DNA from 3 places in the Quadrisphaera oryzae genome. Region 3 is predicted to be linked to each of the others. Evidence: riboswitches for the same ligand, from Rfam matches in the RefSeq annotation. Region 3 holds a riboswitch; each other region holds the start of a gene.
What was found. Region 3 has a riboswitch for S-adenosylmethionine ahead of H7K62_RS03005 (MetQ/NlpA family ABC transporter substrate-binding protein). Riboswitches for the same ligand answer to the same signal wherever they lie in the genome.
Positions count from the first base shown of each region.

Region 1: another riboswitch for S-adenosylmethionine. It lies ahead of H7K62_RS08655 (bifunctional o-acetylhomoserine/o-acetylserine sulfhydrylase); the one in region 3 lies ahead of H7K62_RS03005 (MetQ/NlpA family ABC transporter substrate-binding protein).
Region 2: another riboswitch for S-adenosylmethionine. It lies ahead of H7K62_RS05920 (hypothetical protein); the one in region 3 lies ahead of H7K62_RS03005 (MetQ/NlpA family ABC transporter substrate-binding protein).

Region 1 covers NZ_JACNME010000004.1:11,018-14,995, forward strand. The annotation lists gene H7K62_RS08640 (hypothetical protein) at 1-511, shown strand, start outside; gene H7K62_RS23725 (DUF1232 domain-containing protein) at 508-939, shown strand; gene H7K62_RS08650 (DUF4192 domain-containing protein) at 1,056-2,261, shown strand; SAM riboswitch class IV at 2,350-2,465, shown strand; gene H7K62_RS08655 (bifunctional o-acetylhomoserine/o-acetylserine sulfhydrylase) at 2,523-3,836, shown strand; gene metX (homoserine O-acetyltransferase MetX) at 3,833-3,978, shown strand, end outside.
Region 2 covers NZ_JACNME010000002.1:521,972-525,949, reverse strand. The annotation lists gene H7K62_RS05945 (Lrp/AsnC family transcriptional regulator) at 1-307, opposite strand, end outside; gene H7K62_RS05940 (rhodanese-like domain-containing protein) at 393-824, shown strand; gene H7K62_RS05935 (STAS domain-containing protein) at 905-1,321, opposite strand; gene H7K62_RS05930 (SDR family NAD(P)-dependent oxidoreductase) at 1,525-2,220, shown strand; gene H7K62_RS05925 (hypothetical protein) at 2,375-2,833, shown strand; SAM riboswitch class IV at 2,946-3,066, shown strand; gene H7K62_RS05920 (hypothetical protein) at 3,094-3,978, shown strand, end outside.
Region 3 covers NZ_JACNME010000001.1:632,142-636,119, forward strand. The annotation lists gene H7K62_RS02995 (methionine ABC transporter permease) at 1-43, opposite strand, end outside; gene H7K62_RS03000 (methionine ABC transporter ATP-binding protein) at 45-1,121, opposite strand; gene H7K62_RS03005 (MetQ/NlpA family ABC transporter substrate-binding protein) at 1,124-2,128, opposite strand; SAM riboswitch class IV at 2,244-2,354, opposite strand; gene H7K62_RS03010 (GAF domain-containing protein) at 2,586-3,530, shown strand; gene H7K62_RS23465 (hypothetical protein) at 3,527-3,978, shown strand, end outside.

The sequences.
Region 1 (3,978 bases), on a different contig from region 3:
CTCCTCCTCCACCCGCTCCGCGGCCGTCGGCGGCTTCGTCACGGGCCTCGGCGGCTTCGTGACGCTGCCGGTCGCGCTCCCGGCCAACCTCCTGGGCTACTACGTCATCGCCACCCGCACGGTGGCCGGCACGGCGGCGCTGCGCGGCTACGACCTGTCCTCCGAGGAGGTCCGCTCGGCGGTGCTGCTGGTGCTGGCCGACGAGGACGGCGGTGCGCTGCTGACCAAGTTCGGGCTCGCCGGTCCCGGGGGCCTGGTCACCCGCCTCGCGCGCAAGCAGCTCGCCGGCCCCGGGCTCGCGGTGCTCAACAAGGCGATCGGCTTCCAGCTGCTGTCGCGCCTGGGACGCTCCAGCCTGTCGCGCCTGGGACGCGGGCTGCCGCTGGCCGGCGGCCTGCTCGGCGCGGGCCTGGACGCCTACGCGCTGCGCCGCACCGCCAAGGCCGCCCGCGCCGCGTTCCCGCTGCGCCGCGGCAGCGCGGGCGAGGTCACGGGGGGAGCGGGACGGTGAGCCCGGGCGCGCCGCGAGCGGCGCGCAGCGCTCCCGGCGCCGCACGGGCCCTGTGGTGGGCCGTGCGCCGGGGACGCGCCCGCGGGGGCCCGCGCACCTCGGCGGTCTTCGCCTGCGTGCCGCGGCTCGTCCCGGCCGTGGTCACCGGCCGGTACACCGGGTGCTCGCGGGGGCGCCTGGCGCTCATGGCGGGTGCCGCCCTCTACGTGGCCTCGCCGGTCGACCTGCTGCCGGAGGGCCTGCTGGGCCCGGTGGGCCTCGCCGACGACGCAGCCGTCCTCGCCTGGCTCGCCGGGTCCCTGCTGTCGGAGGGACAGGCGTTCCTGGCGTGGGAGGAGCGGCAGCGCTCGGCCGGGGCGTCCCCGCGCCGCCGGTGGCAGGGGCGGGGCAGCCGCTCGACCGTGGTGCCGGGGGACGTCGTCGGCTGAGGGCGAGGTCCGTCATCGGCCCACAGGCGGGGCTCTGAGGGGTCGAGGCGGCGGTCCGTCCACAGGCGCCCCGCAGGCCTTCTGGTGCCGGGGCCGCGGCCACCAGCGTTGACCCCGTGGAGCAGCCCGGAGCCAGCGTCATCAGGAGCAGCAGCCCGTTCGAGGTGCTGTCCCTCGCCGAGCACACCCTCGGCTTCCGCCCCCGCGAGAGCCTGCTGGTGGTCAGCCTGCGGCCTCCGAGGTGGCGCACCGGGGTGGTGGGGAGGGTGGACGTCGCCGCGGTGGACGAGCCGGAGGTGGTGGACGCGGTGGTCCGCCACGTGGTGGCGGACGGCGCCGGGCGGTGCTTCGTCGCCGTGGTCACCGACGAGGGGTGCGTCCCGCCGGCGGAGAGGGGCACCCGCCGCCGGCTGTCCCTGGTGCCCCCGCTCCGGGGCGGGCCGGAGGTGCCGCGGCCGCGGTCCTGGACCGGTGACGGCCTGCTGCCCCTGCCAGGGGCCGACCGCGCCGCCCACGTGTGCGCTGCCCTCGTCCGCGCCGGTGTGGAGCCCGAGCCGTGGCTGCTCCACCGCGGGCGCCTCTACTCCTACTCCTGCGACCGGGGCTGCTGCCCGGCCGAGGGCCTCCCGCTGGAGCGCCTCGGGGCCACGCAGGTGGCGGCGGAGATGGTCCTCGCCGGGCGCGTGCTCCCCGCCGACCGCGCGGGCTGGGAGCGCGGGCTGCGCACCGCGGTGGCGGCGGCCGGGTCGGGTGGCTCGGGTGGCCCGGACGAGCCGAGCGGTCCCCAGGACGCCGGTGATGCCGCGGTCACCGAGGCGCTGGCCGACCTGGCGTCGCGCGGCAGGCCCGGCAGCAGGGCCCTCCGGCGCACCTGGAGCCGCCTGCTCGCGGACGAGACCGCCGCACCCGGCGCGGGTCTGCGCCTGCCCGCGGCCAGCGCGGCGGAGCTGCTCGACGGCCTGCGGCGCCTGCCCCTGCGCGACCAGCTCCTGGCGACGGCGGTGCCCCAGGCCCTGCCGGACCTGGCGGCGGCCCCCGGGGCCGCTGCGGACCCGGACGCCGCCCTCGCCGTGCTGCAGCAGCTGGCCCGCCGGGCGACCGGTTCCTGGCGCGCCGCGGCCACGGGGTGCGCCGCGTACGTCGCCTGGTGCGCCGGCTCGGCGCCGGCTGCCGGGGTCTGGGCCGAGGCGGCGCTCGAGCTCGACCCCGGGCACTCGCTGTCCGCGCTGGTCCTGCAGGCCGTGAGCATCGGTCTGCCGCCGCCCGGCCGGGAGCGCGGCCGGGAGCGCGGCCGGGAGCGCGGCGCGCCGCTGACGGGGTGACGGGGAGGACCGGCCGGTGGGGTGACAGTGGTGTCCACATGCTGAGACGAGGTGGAGTGCCGCTGCGGCGCTGCCTATCCTCCGATGAGGTCATGAGCGCCAGCGCGAAGCCCCGGCTCGCTGGCCGGCAACCCCCGCCCGCGGTGGGGTGCCCCGGGTGATGACCTGGCCGCTCCCCGACCGGGGCAGCGGCAAGCGCGGGCCACGGGCCCGGCGGGCGCTGGCCCGTCGCGCCCTGGCCCTGAGGTCAGGGGAGTACCTGTGAACGACGGTTGGTCCTTCGAGACGCGGCAGATCCACGCCGGCCAGACGGCCGACAGCGCCACCGGCGCCCGCGCCCTGCCGATCTACTCCACGACGTCCTACGTCTTCGACGACGCGGCGGACGCCGCAGACCTGTTCGCGCTGAAGAAGTTCGGCAACATCTACACGCGGATCATGAACCCCACGACCGACGTGGTGGAACAGCGCGTCAACTCCCTCGAGGGAGGCGTCGGCGCGCTCGCGGTCTCCTCGGGGCAGGCCGCCGAGACCCTGGCGCTGCTCAACGTCGCCGAGGCGGGCGACCACGTGGTGGCCAGTGCCAGCCTCTACGGCGGCACGTACAACCTGCTCAAGCGGAGCCTGCCCAAGCTCGGCGTGCAGGTCACCTTCGTCGAGGACCCTGACGACCTGGAGGCGTGGCGGGCCGCGGCGACGCCGCGCACCAAGGCCTTCTTCGCCGAGACGGTCTCGAACCCCCGCTCGCACGTCCTCGACATCAGGGGCGTCTCCGGCGTCGCGCACGAGGTGGGGGTGCCGCTGGTCGTCGACAACACGGTGGCGACGCCGTACCTGCTGCGTCCGCTGGAGCACGGCGCCGACGTCGTCGTCCACTCGGCCACCAAGTACCTCGGCGGCCACGGCACCGCGATCGCCGGCATCATCGTCGACGGCGGCCGGTTCGACTACGGCCAGGGCGACAGGTTCCCGGGCTTCACCACCCCCGACGACAGCTACAACGGCCTCGTCTTCGCGCGGGACCTGGGCGTCGGCAGCCCGCTGGGCGCCAACCTGTCGTACATCCTCAAGGCGCGCGTGCAGCTGCTGCGCGACCTGGGAGCGTCCCTGGCCCCCTTCAACAGCTTCCTCATCGCCCAGGGCCTGGAGACGCTCAGCCTGCGCATCGAGCGGCACGTGGCCAACGCCACCCGCGTGGCGCAGTGGCTCGAGGAGCGCCCGGAGGTGCTGTCCGTCTCCTACGCCGGCCTGCCCTCCAGCCCCTGGTACCAGCGCGCGCAGGAGCTGCTGCCGCGCGGTGTCGGCGCCGTGGTGGCCTTCGAGATCGACGGCGGTGCCGAGGCCGGCCGCCGCTTCGTGGAGGGGCTGGGCCTGCACAGCCACGTCGCCAACATCGGTGACGTGCGCAGCCTGGTGATCCACCCGGCCTCCACCACCCACAGCCAGCTGGACGCCGAGCAGCAGCGCGCCGCGGGGGTCACCCCCGGCCTGGTGCGCCTGGCGGTGGGCCTGGAAGGGATCGAGGACATCCTCGCCGACCTCGAGGCCGGCTTCACCGCCGCGAAGGGCGCATGAGCGGGGCCGCCCGCGGGGAGGGGCCCGGCGCCACGCGGCCGGGAGCGCGCCCGGCCCGGGCGCAGCTGCCGGTCAGCGGCGGCTGGCGCGAGGGGGACCCGGTCGGCGACCGCCTGTTCGCCGACCTCGGCCCGCTCGCCCT
Region 2 (3,978 bases), on a different contig from region 3:
CGTGGTGCGCCTCCACCACCTCGGGCAGCACGGCGAGCAGGTCGTGGAACGGCTTGTAGTTGCCGCTCGGGTACGCCAGCCGCACGAACGCCTGCACGGCGTAGCCGAGCGCCTCCGGGTCGACCACCGCGGTGTACCCGGTGATGACGCCGAGGTCGGTCAGCCGGCGCAGCCGGTCCGCGGTCGCGCTGGGGGAGAGGTTCACCGCCCGGGCGAGGTCCGCGACGCTCATCCGCCCGTCCTTCTGGAGGGCCTCCACGACGCCCCGGTCGACGGCGTCCAGCACGATCTGCGGGTTCGACGGCACGCAGGCCAGGATGCCAGCGGATCCACGGCGCAAGGGCTCAACCGCCGTGGAACACCCCTGTCCAGCGCAGCGCCACCCCGCTTCCATGGACGTCATGACCAGCCCCGCGACCTCCGCCGCCGACTTCTTCGCCGCGCGCCTCGCCCACCAGACCGACCCTGCCGACCTCGCCCACGCCCGCGCCTCCGGTGCGGCGCCGCTCGTCGTCGACGTCCGCTCCGCCGCCGGGTGGGCGGCCGGCCGCATCCCCGGCGCCGTGCACATCCCCCTCGCCGAGCTCACCGACCGCATCGGCGAGCACGCCCCCGACCCCGACGCCGATGTGGTCGTCTACTGCTGGGGCCCCGGCTGCAACGGCAGCACCCGCGCGGGGCTGGCGCTCGCGCGAGCCGGCTACGGCTGCGTGAAGGAGCTCGTCGGCGGCTACGAGTACTGGGTGCGCGAGGGCTTCGCCGTCGCCAGCGACACCGGCCGCAGCCGCCAGGCACCGGATCCGCTCACCGCGCCCGTCAGATGATCGGCAGGATGGCGCTTTGGTGGCCCGGCGCGTGTACCGCCGGCGCTACCGGCGGGCCCTGGCCGGCGGGACCGGCCCGGTCAGCCTCGAGCTTCCCGGGCCTTGACGGCCTCGGCCAGGGTGGCGTGCAGGGAGATGACGCGGTGCACGCCGGTGAGGGTGAGCAGCCGCCTCGCCTGCTCGCTGGCGCCGACCACCGCGAACCGTCCGCCGCGGACGGTGGTGCGGCGCAGCGCGGTGAGGAGCGCTCCGAGGCCGGCGGAGTCGACGAAGCCGACGTCGGTCAGGTCCACCACCACGTCGCGGACGCCCGCTGCCTGGCGGTCGTCCGGCAGCGCTTCCTCGGTGGCGCGTCGGAGCCGGGGAGCGGACACGAGGTCCAGGTCCCCCACGAGCGTCACGACGCAGAGCGAGACGCCGCCGGCGGGTGGGTGGACCGCCACCGCCACCGCCAGCAGCGGGCGTGGTCCGGACGCCTCGAGGGTCGAGGTGGTCATGGTCGCTCCGCTCTGCCGGAGTGCGTCGGGGTCGCAGCGCGGGGTGCACCACGCCGTGACCTGGGGATGTGACTGACCGTAGGCAGTGGTTGACGGGCGGCACAGGGCCGGAGGGCCCTGGTGGGGTGCGCGCGCGGGGCGGCGGGTGCAGGGCGCCGTCGCCTCGGCTGGCGCGGCGCCGTCGCCTGGCTGAGCCTTCACCCGTGGACCTGGACCTGCGTGGACGCGTCGTGCTCGTCGTCGGTGGGCGGGGGCTCATCGGCTCCGCCGTGGTGCGGCGGCTGACCGAGGAGGGCGCCACCGCCGTGGTCGCCTCCCGCTCCACCGACCCCGACGACGCCGGCACCCGCCTGCGCCTCGACGCCCGCGACGACGCCTCGGCGGCCGCTGCCGTCGAGGCCGTCCTGGCCCGGCACGGCCGGCTCGACGGCCTCGTGGTCACGGCCGCGCCCAGCGCGCAGACCCTGGACGCCTCCCGCAACGACGACCCGGCCCAGGTGCTGGAGGCGTTCGACGCGAAGGCCGTCGTCTTCCTCCGCCTGGCCACCGCGGCGCTGCCGGTGATGCGCGCGGCCGGCTACGGGCGCGTGGTGGGCATCAGCGGGCAGAACGCCTTCCTCACCGGCAACACCACCGGCGCGGTCCGCAACGCGGCGCTCATCGTGGTGGCCAAGAACCTCGCCGACGCGGTCGCCGGCACGGGCGTCACGGTGAACACCGTCAGCCCCGGCACCGTCACCCCCACCCCGGCCGCCGAGGTGCAGCCCGGTCGCGGCGGTGAGTCCAGCCCGGACCAGATCGCCGACCTCGTCACCTTCCTCCTCTCCCCGCGCACCGCCGCGATCTCGGGGGAGTCGATCGCCACGGGCCACCGCGTGCGCGGCGTCGTCTCCTCCTGAGCCCGTCCCCCCGGGGCTCACGACGACTGTGGTGTGCGTCCGGCCGGGTGATCGGCCGGCCGGCGCCCGCAGCGGCGGCGTCGGCCGCCGATGCGGATCACGGACGGGAGCAGCCCGCTCCCGCACCGACCACCGGCGAGGAGGACCGACGGCGATGAGCGCACAGGCCATCTCGGCCGGGTCGCTGCGCCTGCCCGGCCGCGGCGGCGCGGCCAGCGGAACCCCCGCCGAACAAGCCGTGCAGCGGGCGCAGAAGGCGTACGCGCAGGCCGTGGAGCGGCTGCGGACGGACGCCCTGCAGCGCGCCGACGCCCAGGTCATGAAGATCGACCAGGCGGCGGTGGACTTCGCCGGCGGTGCGCTGGCGCAGGCCCAGGCGGCTCTGGTCCGTGAGCAGCGCCAGACCGAGGCGGCGTCACAGGCGCGCACCCCGCGCACCCCGCGGGCCTCAGAGCCGGACGCGCAGCACCTCGCCCAGCCCGTCGCTGACAGCGTGGAGCTCACCACCAGGCCGCGGGCTGAGGACGCGCGCCACGAGCACCGGGCCCACCGCGACCGGCAGCGCCTCGACGACGAACTCACCGCGGTCCTGAGCGTGAACACCCTCGCGTGACGGTCGGGGGCCGCCACCGCGATCTGCCGGGCCGGCCCGTGAGTCCGCCCTTGACGGGCCGGCACCCGATCCGTCACGCTCGTCCCGCACCACACGTTCCACCAGTCCCACAGGTCATGAGCGTCAGCGACAAGCCCTGGCTAGCTGACCGGCAACCCTCGCTCTGCGGCGGGGTGCCCCAGGTGACGACCCGACCGGACCCCGCTGCCAGCGGAGGCCGGTAAGCGCGAGGCCCCGTCCGGGGCGGAAGAGGTCCACCCGTGTCGCAGATCCAGCTGGCGCTCGCCCTCGACGGCGCCCGACCGAGCCTCCCCTCAGCCGGCACCGCCGCAGCCACCACCGCCGAGCTGGTCCACCACGTCCGCGAGGCCGAGGTCGGCCTGCTCGACCTCGTCACCCTCGACGCGCCCGAGGACCGCGCTCCCGACGAGGCTGGCAGCGGCCTCGGCGGCGGGGTCGGCGCCGTCCTGGCCGCCGTCCGGCTGGCCGCGGCCACGCGCACCGTCGGGCTGCTGCCCACCGTGCACGCCGGGCGCACCGAGCCGTGGACCATCGCCCGCGCCGTCCACGAGCTCCACACCACCGCCCCCGGCCGCGCCGGGGTGCTCCTGCGGGTCCCGGTGCCCGCCGACGAGCAGGGCTGGGTGCAGGCGGTGCGCCGCAGCTGGCCGGCCGGCAGTCGCCTGCCCGTCGTGGCTCTGCCCGGACGCGGCGGTCGCGACCACCGCGCGCTGCCCGCGGACGCCGCCGACCTCGGCTTCGTGACGCCGCGCACCACGGTGGACGCCCAGCAGCTGGTGGCCGCGGCCCGCAGCGCCGGCGCGCCCCGCCACCTGCTCGGGGACCTCGTCGTCGTCATCGACGACAGCTCCGCCCGCGCCCGGCAGCGCTGGGAGCGCTCGACCGGGGAGGCGCCGAGCACCGCACCCGAGGGCGCGCGCGTCTTCGCCGGCACCCCCGGGCAGCTCGCGGACCTGGCCCTGGGCTGGCGGGCCGCTGGGCTGGCAGGCCTGCGGCTGCACCCGGTCGACCCGGCACGGGACGTCCGGGGCGTGACCCGCGGCCTGGTGCCCGAGCTGCAGCGCCGCCGGGCCTTCCGCCGCTCCTACCGCGGCGCCGACCTGCGCGACCGCCTCGGCGAGCCC
Region 3 (3,978 bases):
CGTAGACGTCCGTGCTGTCGAGGAAGCCCGCGAAGAAGTCCACCTCAGTCCTCCTCGTCCACGACGACGTCGCGCCCGCGCAGCGCGGCCAGGGCCCGCCGCACGGCGTCGTCGTCGCCCGTCAGCTCGTAGGTGAGGGAGCCGGCGCGGCGCTCGCGCACCTCACCGACCCCGCCGAAGACCAGCTCCGCGACCACGCCGGCGTCGCGGAACGCGCCGTCGACCAGCTGCTGCAGGCCGGGACGGTCCGTGATGCGCACGGTGACGAGCCGACCGGGGTGGTGCTCGCGCAGCCGGGCGAGGGCCTCGCGCGAGGGCCGGTCGTGGGTGGCGGAGCGCACGAAGCGCTGCGCGGCAGGGGTCTTCGGGGCGGTGAAGACGTCGTAGACGTCCCCCACCTCCACCACGCGACCGCCCTCCATGACCGCCACCCGGTCGGCCACGCGGCGCACGGCCTCCATCTCGTGCGTGATGAGCACGATGGTCACGCCCAGCTCGGTGTTCACCCGCCGCAGCAGGGTGAGCACCTCCTCGGTGGTCTCCGGGTCCAGGGCGCTGGTGGCCTCGTCGGCCAGGAGCAGCGGCGGGCTGGTGGCCAGCGCCCTGGCGATGCCCACGCGCTGCTTCTGCCCTCCGGAGAGCTGCTCGGGGTGCGCGTGCGCGCGCTCGAGCAGCCCGACGAAGTCGAGCAGCTCGGCAGTGCGCCTCTCGCGCTCGGCCTTGGCGACCCCGGCCACCTTCAGCGGGTACGCCACGTTGCCGGCCACGGTGCGCGAGCTCAGCAGGTTGAACTGCTGGAAGATCATCCCGATGCCGGCGCGGGCTGCGCGCAGCTCCTTCTCGCCCAGGCGCGTGAGGTCCTGGCCCGCCACGCGCACGCTGCCGGAGGTCGGCTGCTCCAGGGCGTTGACCAGGCGCACGAGCGTGGACTTGCCGGCGCCGGAGTAGCCGATGACGGCGAGCACCTCCCCGCGCGCGACGGTGAGGCTGACGCCGTCGACGGCGGTGACGGTGCTGCCGCCGCGGTCGAAGCGCTTGGTGACGCCCTCGAGCTCGACGAGGGCGTCACCGGAGATCCGGGACCCGGAGGGTGCCGGCGAGGCGGTGGACGAGGCGGACACGGTCAGCCGGCGGCCTTCGCGGCCTTCGCGTCCTGCTCGACCTTGGCGAGGTCGGCCTGGAGGTCGGCCGCGGACTTGTCGACGACGACGGCGCTGGGGTAGTCCTTGGCGAACACGGCCTGGACGGCCGGGTCGTGCCAGAGCTTCGCGAGCGCCAGGTAGGTCTTGTCGTCCTTGTCGGCGGCACGCGTCACGAAGACGTTGACGTAGGGCGCCGCGGCGGCCGAGGCCGGGTCGTCGGCGACGATGATCTGGGCCTGCGTGAGACCGGCCTTGACGGCGTAGTTGTTGTTGACCACGGCGGCGGCGGCGGAGCCGCTCTGGAGCGCTCCGGCGGTCTGGTCGGCGGACACCGGCGTCACCTTGACCTTCGAGCTGGTGATGTCGTCGGTGGTGGAGAACGCCGAGCCGCCGCCCTCGAGCTGCACCAGACCGGCCTGCTGGAGCAGGAGCAGGGCGCGGGCCTCGTTGATGGCGTCGTTGGGGATGGCCACCACGGCGTCGGCGGGCAGGGAGGCCGCGTCCTTGACGGACGTGGAGTACAGCGGCAGCGGGTAGACGGCGGTGGCGCCGATGGGCTCGAGGTCGTCACCGGAGGTGACGTCGTAGTTGGCCAGGTACTGGATGTGCTGGAACTGGTTGAGGTCGGTCTCGCCCTGGACCAGCGCCGGGTTGGGCAGGCTGTAGTCCGAGAAGTTGACCAGGTCCACCGTGACGCCCAGCTGGCTCTTCGCCAGCTCGGTGTAGGTCTTCCAGTACGGCAGGGAGCTGTCGGAGACGCCGATCTTCACCTCGGGCTTGTAGCCCTGGCTGGAGGCGGTGCCGCTGGCGGCGGCAGCGCCGCCGCCACCACCGCTGCGGCTGCCCAGCAGCCACGCGCCGCCGCCGACCACCACGAGGAGCAGGACGACGGCCACGACGACCGCGACCACCGGCACGCTGCGCTTCGGCTTGGGGGGCAGGACGGGGCCGCCGCTGGGCGTGGCGCTGGGGTCGGTGCTGGACATGGTCGCTCCCGGGACTCGTGCGGGGGTGGGTGTCGCGAGCGGGCGCGGCGGGACGGAGGTGGCGGTCAGCGGCGCCGGCACAGCGCGGGCGGTGGCACGACAGCTCCTCGGAGGTGGTCCGCTCTTGCCGTGCAGGGCTGCACGACCGGGTCGTCACCTGGAGCACCCCGCCGCGGAGGAGGGTTGCCGGACAGCCAGCCAGGGCTTGTCGCTGTCACTCGTGACCTGAGGACGACGGTACGAAGGGCGTCCAGCCGCCGTCAAACCGGGGGCTGGTTCTGTGACCTCTCCGTGACCGGCGGCGCAGCGCTGGCAGCGCGAGAAGCCCTCACCCTCACGGGGCCGGCGCGTCATGGGCAGAGCCCTCTCGCCGGCCGCGGCGCCGACCGACACCCCAGGACCGGCACCGCTGCAGCAGGCGCGGCGGTGACCGGTCCAGGACCCCCGGGGAGGGACCATGACCACGCTGGTCGATCACGGCGCCGCGCTGTCGGTGCAGCTGTCGTCTGGGGAGGGCGCCCTGTGGGCGCGCTGCGCGGACTTCACCCTCGGCGGGCTCGCCGCCGACGCCGGGGCCAGCTTCGAGATGTGGGGCGTCGCGCGGGTCGTGGCGGGCGGGTGGACCGCGCTCGCCGGCAGCGGCGACGTCGTCGCGGCGGTGGGCACCGAGCACCCCTGGCAGGACACGCTGTGCGCCTCCCTGCAGCGGGGCCCCGAGGCGGCCCTCGCCGGGGACCTGCGCCGGCGCCGCGACCCCGAGCTGCGCGCCAAGGCCGAGCGCTTGGGCGTGCGCGCCTACGTCGGCGCGCCGCTGCTCGACGGGGGCCGGGTGGTCGGCAGCCTGTGCGGCTGGTCCCGCACGCCCGCCACCGACGACGACGCGCTGCGGGCGCGCGTCACCCGCAACGCCGCCTTCCTCGGCACCACCCTGGGCCGGGAGCTGCACCGCACGGGCCAGGAGCGCGAGCAGGACTGGGCCTCCCGCCCCGCCAGCCGCGACCACCTGACCCGCCTGCCCGACCGCCGCTCGTGGGGGGCGCTCCTGCAGCGCGAGGACGACCGGGCCCGCGGCCTCGCCGAGCCCGCCGCGGTGACCGTGGTGGACGTCGGCACGGTGAGCTCCACCCGGGCGCTGCGGCGCCTCGCGGGCGCGCTGGCCGAGGCCGCGGGGCCCGCCGGGGTGGTGGCCCGCACCGGGGCGCGCCAGTTCGGCGTCCTGTCCACCAGCGCCGGCGAGCAGGGGCCGCTGGCGGTCTCGGCGCGGGTGGTCGAGCAGCTCCGCACCGCCGCCCCGCAGGTGCGGGCCGGCAGCGCGGTCCGCCACGGCCAGGCGGCGCTGGCGGACGTGTGGGTGGCCGCCGAGGACGACCTGCTGTCCGCGCGGCACCGGGACGCCCGGTGAGCACCCCCACCGCGGCCGAGCCCGGTCCGCTGGCGGACCTCGCCCCGGACCCCGACCTCGACCTCGGCCTGGCACGCCCCGCCGTCGCCGTCGCGGCGCTCGCGGCCGTCGCCGCCGTGGTGGGCGGCGGCGGCTGGCTGCGGCTCGCGGAGGCCAGCGCCTCCGCGCTCGTGGCGCGCGCCGTGGGCACCCACGACGTGCAGCGCGTCGGCACGGCCGTGACGTTCGACCTGGACGGCCGCGCCGTCGGCTACAGCATCACCCTGGGCTGCACCGTCGCGTTCCTCCTGGTGCCGTTCCTGCTGGCGGCCGGCGCCGTGCTCACGCTCCAGCGCGCCTCCGCGCCCCGCACGCTGACCGCCCTCGCCGTCGCCGTCGCCGTCGTCGCCCTCACCAACCAGGTGCGGCTGCTGGTCATCCTGACCGGGATCCGCGCGCTCGGGCTGGA